2 linked regions of the Geothrix sp. 21YS21S-2 genome follow. The protein of the gene in region 2 interacts with the protein of the main gene of each other region in a pairwise test. Links are inferred from orthologs where the notes say so. Each region holds a gene or a part of one and is shown on either strand. Other genes may lie near its edges.

Evidence for each region.
Region 1: the proteins of eno (region 2) and rpe interact in binary tests that used the Escherichia coli proteins (3 or more experiments, as listed by UniProt). The link is inferred for Geothrix sp. 21YS21S-2 from one-to-one orthologs.

Annotation. Positions count from the first base shown.
Region 1 is NZ_CP132910.1:559,284-562,593, forward strand. What follows is about bases 190-3,188. They hold rpe (ribulose-phosphate 3-epimerase), read right to left. Parts: upstream 2,021-3,188; coding sequence 1,358-2,020; downstream 190-1,357. Other genes in these bases: RAH40_RS02540 (energy-coupling factor ABC transporter permease), read right to left, coding at 190-432; RAH40_RS02545 (PAS domain S-box protein), read right to left, coding at 512-1,186; RAH40_RS02555 (amidohydrolase), read right to left, coding at 2,017-3,188. In the rest of the region: more of RAH40_RS02540, read right to left, coding at 1-189; more of RAH40_RS02555, read right to left, coding at 3,189-3,310. UniProt on the Escherichia coli protein: Catalyzes the reversible epimerization of D-ribulose 5-phosphate to D-xylulose 5-phosphate.
Region 2 is NZ_CP132910.1:3,371,780-3,374,885, reverse strand. What follows is about bases 151-2,945. They hold eno (phosphopyruvate hydratase), read left to right. Parts: upstream 151-803; coding sequence 804-2,087; downstream 2,088-2,945. Other genes in these bases: RAH40_RS14820 (hypothetical protein), read left to right, coding at 2,403-2,945; RAH40_RS14825 (septum formation initiator family protein), read left to right, coding at 2,095-2,403; RAH40_RS14835 (indole-3-glycerol phosphate synthase TrpC), read left to right, coding at 151-726. Outside these bases: more of RAH40_RS14835, read left to right, coding at 1-150; more of RAH40_RS14820, read left to right, coding at 2,946-3,106. UniProt on the Escherichia coli protein: Catalyzes the reversible conversion of 2-phosphoglycerate (2-PG) into phosphoenolpyruvate (PEP). It is essential for the degradation of carbohydrates via glycolysis.

The sequences.
Region 1 (3,310 bases), 2.8 Mb from region 2 along the record:
CGCCAGGGCCGCCAGGAAGGTGGCGGCCCCACGGGCCCGACCCGCGAGCGGACGGTAGAGCAGGGGGTAGGCGATGAAGGCCGGGATGAAACCCATGTTGAACAGGTTGCACCCCAGCGCCAGGAGGCCGCCGTCCGCGAAGAAGAGCGCCTGGACCAGGAGCACCGAGGCGAGCGTCAGGAAGGCGGCCTGGGGCCCCAGGAGGATGGCCAGCAGGAGTCCCCCGCCCAGGTGCCCGCTGGAGCCGGTGCCCGGGATGGAGAAGTTGACCATCTGGATGGCGAAGGTGAAGGCGCCCAGCACCCCGGTGAGGGGGACCGAGACGGCCGTCCCCCGGGACGTCCCCTGGCCGCTGCGATAGAGGGCCGTACCCGATACCGCCCAGAACGCCGCGCCCACGAACGGGGAGACGAGGGCATCGGACATGTGCATCGGGACTCCAACCAGGCCGGCGGCGACGCGAACCGGAGTCCTTCATTCTGCCTCAACCGCGGGCGGCCGTGTTGGGTGGTCAGGCCAGGGCCGCGTTCACGATCTTCGCCCGGATGGAGGGGCTCTTGAGGTGGTCCGTGAGGGTGCACTCGAAGGCGAGCCATTCGCCGTTTCTGTGCCGCAGCCGGAAGTTCCGGGAGGTCGCCGACCCGGGGCCCTCGCCCAGCAGGGCAGCCTGGAAGCGGAGGCGGTCGTCGGCGTGGATGATGTCGAGCACCGACAGGCCCAGCACCTCGGCGCGCTTGTGCCCCAGGAGGTTCTCCCCGCCGGGGGAAAGGTAGATGATCCGGCCCTGGGAGTCCAGGACGAGCACCAGTTCGCTGCTGTGGGCGAGGAGCGCCTCGAAGCGCTCCACCACATCCACGAGGCTCTGCCACATGGCCTTGGGCACGGGCCAGTAGAGGTCGGCCTCCGGGTTGGAGGTCTCGGCGCCCGCCCGGAAGTCCCGGACGGGTCCCGCCTGGGGTGCGGCGTCCGGGGCGCCCGTCCACAGGTCCCCGTGGCCGAAGAATTCCGGCAGGGTGGTGTTCATGGCCCTGCAGAGGCAGTCGATGGTGTCGATGCGTGGGGACACATGGCCCAGTTCGATCCGGCTGATGGTGCCCCGGTCGATTCCGCTCCTGCCTGCAAGCTGATCCAGCGTCAGGTTGTATTTTTTCCTGACTTTCCTTAGGTGTGCACCCGTATCGAACATGCGTTCAGCCTACTGGGCCTTCCTGGGTACTAGCCATCGGCAAATAGTATCAAGAGTCGCTTCACCCATAAGGCATGGATGCCTACCCTCGCCGCGCCTGACCACACCAAAGCATAGGTCTTTATCTGTCCGATCTTGGATTATTTCAATATTTTTAAGAGATTTATCAAATTAGATATCCATAGCACTCAGGAGGCTGGAGATAGCCGCCCGGGGGTCGGCAGCCTTGAAAACGGCGTTGCCGGCCACCAGGACATCCGCGCCCGCGGCCACCAGGGCGCCGGCGTTGCCGGGGCCCACGCCCCCGTCCACCTGGATGAAGAAGGACGCGTCGCGTTCCTTCCTGAGCGCATCGAGGCGCCGCACCTTGTCCAGCACCCGGGGGATGAACGACTGCCCCCCGAATCCGGGATTCACGCTCATGAGGAGCACGAAATCGAAGACCCCCACCAGGTCCGTGAGCGTCTCCACGGGCGTGCCGGGGTTGAGGACGATGCCGGCCTTGGCGCCGGCCTCGCGGATGGCGGTGAGGGTGCGATGGGCGTGGGGGTCCGCCTCCTGGTGGATGGAGACCCAGTCCGCGCCGGCCTTCACGAACTCCAGGGCGTACTTCGCGGGTTCCACGATCATCAGGTGGCAGTCCAGGGGCAGCCTCGTCTCCCTGCGCAGCGCGGCCACCACGGGCATGCCCAGCGTGATGTTCGGCACGAAGCGGCCGTCCATGACGTCCACGTGCACGACGCACCGGTCGCCGAGCACCTGGAGGCTCTCCGCCAGCCGGGCGAAATCCGCCGACAGGATGGAAGGGGCGAGGAGGGGGAGGGGTCGCTTCATGGCTTCTCCGTCAGCTCGGTTCCGTTCACCCAGAGGCGGCCGGGTTTCAGCTTGCGCACCTCGGCGGGCGTGAGGGTCATCAGCGGCGCCTGCACCCAGATCAGGTCCGCGGTGGCCCCCGCCTGGATGACGCCCAGGTCGGCGTGCCCCAGGGCGCGGGCGTTGCCGCTGGTGTAGCCCCGCACCGCCTCCGCCCGGGTGAGGCGCTGGGCGGGGAGGAAGCCTCCGGGCGGATCCAGGGCCGCGTCCTGCCGGGTTTCCGCGGAAACGATGCCCACGAAAGGATTGGCGTCGGCCACGGGCGCGTCGCTGCCCAGGGCCAGGAGCGCGCCGCCTTGCAGGAAGGTGCGCCAGGGGAAGGCCTCGTCCACCCGGGCGGGACCCAGGCGTGCGGGGGTCCAGGCGTGGTCGTCGGTGCAGTGGACGGGCTGGATGCTCGCCACCACGCCCAGGGGACCGAAGCGGGCCGCGTCCTCGGCGGTGACGATCTGGGCGTGCTCGATGCGCGGGGGCAGGGCCGGCCGGCGGGGAAGCTTCGCGAAAATGTCCAGGGCCTTGCGGTTGGCGGCGTCGCCGATGGCGTGGATGGCGGGCTGGTAACCGGCGCGCACGGTGGCCTTCACGTCCGCGGCCACCCTCACGGGATCGGTGGTCCAGATGCCCGTGGTGGGCGCGTCGGCGTAGGGCTCCAGGAGCCGGGCGCCGCGGCTGCCCAGGGCCCCGTCGAGGTAGAACTTGACGCCCTGCACCTGCAGGAAGGCGGTCTTGGGGCTCCGCGCCCGGCGCAGTTCCTGGAGCATGAGCTTCATGTCGTGGGAGAGGTACGCGAAGACGCGGATGGGGAGCTTGCCGGCCTTGGCCAGGCGGCGGTAGGCCTCCAGGGTCGCGCGGTCCACGCCCATGTCCGCGACGGAGGTGAAGCCCAGCCTGCGCAGGCGGTCCAGGCCCACGGCCAGCGCGGCCTCCACGGCCGCGGGGGAGGGGGCGGGGCGGACCTTGGCGATCAGGTCCGCGGCGCCGTCCACGAGGATGCCGGTGGGTTCGCCCGCGGCGTCCCGGAGGATGCTGCCGCCCTGGGGATCCGGCGTGGCGCGGGTGATGCCGGCGGCCTTCAGCGCCGCGGAATTGACCCAGAGGGCGTGGCCGTCCACCCGCTCCAGGGCCGCGGGCCGGTCGCCCGTGACGGCGTCCAGGTCCTTCGCGGTGGGGAAGGTCCTGGTGGGCCAAAGGTTCTGGTCCCAGCCCCGGCCCTCGACCCAGCCCTTGCGCTGGGCGGCCCAGGCGCGCACC
Region 2 (3,106 bases):
AAGGGCACCAGGCCCGCCAAGGCCGCGGCGGGTGTCGTCGAAAGCGACAAACCGAAGGCGGGTGGTTCGGTTCCAACCGGCAAACCACAGTCAACCACCCAATCCCCCCAACCCGCCCGCAAGGGCAAAAAGGAGTTCCCAATGGAACACATCAATCAGCCCGACGAGACCACCGCTCCCGTCGAAACGGCCGCCGAGCCGGTCGCCGCCAAGAAGCCGGCCGCCAAGAAGGCCGCCGCCAAGAAGCCCGCGGCGAAGAAGCCCGCCGTGAAGAAGGCCGCGGCCAAGAAGCCCGCCGCCAAGAAGCCCGCGGCCAAGAAGCCCGCCGCCAAGAAGCCCGCGGCCAAGAAGCCCGCCGTGAAGAAGGCCGCCCCCAAGAAGGCCGCCGTGAAGAAGGCCGCCCCCAAGAAGGTCGTCGCCAAGAAGGCCGCCCCCAAGAAGGTCGTCGCCAAGAAGGCCGCCCCCAAGAAGGTCGTCGCCAAGAAGGCCGCCCCCAAGAAGGTCGTCGCCAAGAAGGCCGCCCCCAAGAAGGTCGTCGCCAAGAAGGCCGCCCCCAAGAAGGTCGTCGCCAAGAAGGCCGCTCCCAAGAAGGTCGTCGCCAAGAAGGCCGCCCCCAAGAAGGTCGTCGCCAAGAAGGCCGCCCCCAAGAAGGCCGTCGCCAAGAAGCCGGCCGTCAAGAAGGCCGTCGCCAAGAAGCCGGCCGCCAAGAAGGCCGTCAAGAAGTAATAATGTCCCTACTTTAAGCTAGTTAGGACATTCCTCCCCGTCTTAAACCCCGTACGAAAGCAGACCCGGATAAAGCCATGAAATTGATAGATCGAATTTCCGCCCTCGAAGTCCTGGATAGTCGAGGAAATCCGACGATATTGGCCCGGGTCAGACTGAATGATGGAACCATCGGCCAGGCGATGGTTCCGTCCGGGGCCTCCACCGGCAGCCGCGAGGCCCTCGAACTCCGGGACGGCGACAAGAAGCGCTACCTCGGCAAGGGCGTCCTGGGCGCCGTGCAGGCCATCAACACCGAGATCAACGACGCCCTCGAGGGCATGGATCCCTTCCAGCAGTCCGAACTGGACGAGCTCCTCCTGGACCTGGACGGCACCGAGAACAAGTCCAACCTGGGGGCCAACGCGCTCCTGGGCACCTCCATGGCCATCGCATGCGCCGCGGCCAACGCCTGCGGCCAGCCCCTGTACCGCTACCTGGGCGGCGCCTCGGCCCGCACCCTCCCCGTCCCGATGATGAACATCCTCAACGGCGGGGCCCACGCCGACAACAACGTCGACATCCAGGAGTTCATGATCCTCCCCGTGGGCGCCCCCTCCTTCCGGGAGTGCGTCCGCTGGTGCGCCGAGGTCTACCACAACCTCAAGGGCGTGCTCAAGGCCAAGAAGCTCTCCACGGGCGTGGGCGACGAGGGCGGCTTCGCCCCCAACCTCGGCAGCAACGAGGAGGCCCTCACCCTCATCGAGGAGGCCATCAAGAAGGCCGGCTACAAGCCCGGCAAGGACTTCTACCTGGGCCTGGACTGCGCTTCCAGCGAGTTCTACAAGGACAAGGGCTACGAGATCGACGGGAGCCGGAAGACCGGGCCCCAGCTCGTGGACTACTACGCGGGCCTCGTGGACCGGCACCCGGTCCTCACCATCGAGGACGGCTGCGACGAGAGCGACTGGAAGAACTGGAAGCTCCTCACCACCAAGCTCGCCGACAAGATCCAGCTGGTGGGCGACGATCTCTTCGTCACCAACCCGGCCATCCTTGCCCGGGGCATCAAGGAGGGCATCTCCAACGCCATCCTCATCAAGCTCAACCAGATCGGCACCGTCACCGAGACCCTGAAGGCCGTGGACATGGCCCACAAGGCCGGCTTCCGCGCCGTCATCAGCCACCGCTCCGGCGAGACCGAGGACACCTTCATCGCCGACCTGGTGGTCGCCACCGGGGCCGGGCAGCTGAAGACCGGCGCCCCCTGCCGCTCCGACCGGGTGGCCAAGTACAACCGCCTTCTCCAGATCGAATGGGAGCTGGGCGCCGCCGCGCGCTACGCGGGGGCGGAAGCCTTCGGCGCCTTCGTCGGCAAATAGGACCCCCATGAACACGTCGCTCCTCCTGAAGTCCAGCACGCTCTGGGGCGTCCTGGCCTTCTCGGGGCTGGCGTCCACGGGGATCCTGCTCTTCTCGCCCAGCGGCATCGGGAGCCTCCACAAGCGCCAGGCCGAGCTCCTCGACCAGCAGCGCCAGCTCCTGAAGATGCGCAGGGCCAACCTCGAACTGGGCGAGGAGGTCAAGCGGCTCGCCGCCCGGGACCCCGAGCTCTACGAGGCCCTGGCCCGCCAGCAGGGCCTCGCCCGCCCCGGCGAGACCATCTACACCTTCCGCGAGCGGGGCGCCCGGCGCTGATGTTCACCGTCGCCTCCGCTTCGGGCAACACCTTCGCCTACGCCTGGGACGAGCTCCCGCCCGGGGGCGACGGCCCCGCGTGGGCCCGCGCCCTCTGCCCCGGCCGGAAGCTGGACGGCCTCTTCCTCCTGGCCCGGCCCCTCCCGGGCCGGCCCTGGGGCATGGAGCACTGGGACGCCGACGGCGCCGCCACCTTCTGCTCCAACGGCACCCGCGCGGCCCTGGCCCTTCCCGGCGCCCCCCCGGGCAGCGAGATCGCCGTGGTCTCCAGCGGCGAGCCGGTCCGCCTCCGCCGCGAAGGCGACGCGGTGGCGATCCTCATGCCGTCGGGCCCCGGCACCGGGTTCCGCCCCTTCCCCGCCCCCCTCGAAGGCCCCCACGCCTTCGGCTGGGTGGGCAACCCGCAGCTGGTCCTGGAGCGTCCCGGCGTGGCGACCCTCGACCTGGGCCTCCTGGCCGTGCCCCTGCGGCGCCACCCGGCCCTTCCGGGTGGCACCAACGTCAACGTCCTCGAGGTGCTCGGGCCCGGAGCGGCCCGCATCCGCAGCTGGGAGCGCGGGGTGGAGGGCGAGACCCTCTGCTGCGGCACGGGGTGCGCGGTGGCCGGAGCCTGGCTGGCGCGGCGCACCGGCATCCGCACCTGGCGCCTCCTGCCCCGGGGCGGGGAGGTCACCGTGACCGCCAGCCCCGAGGGCGAAGGCTG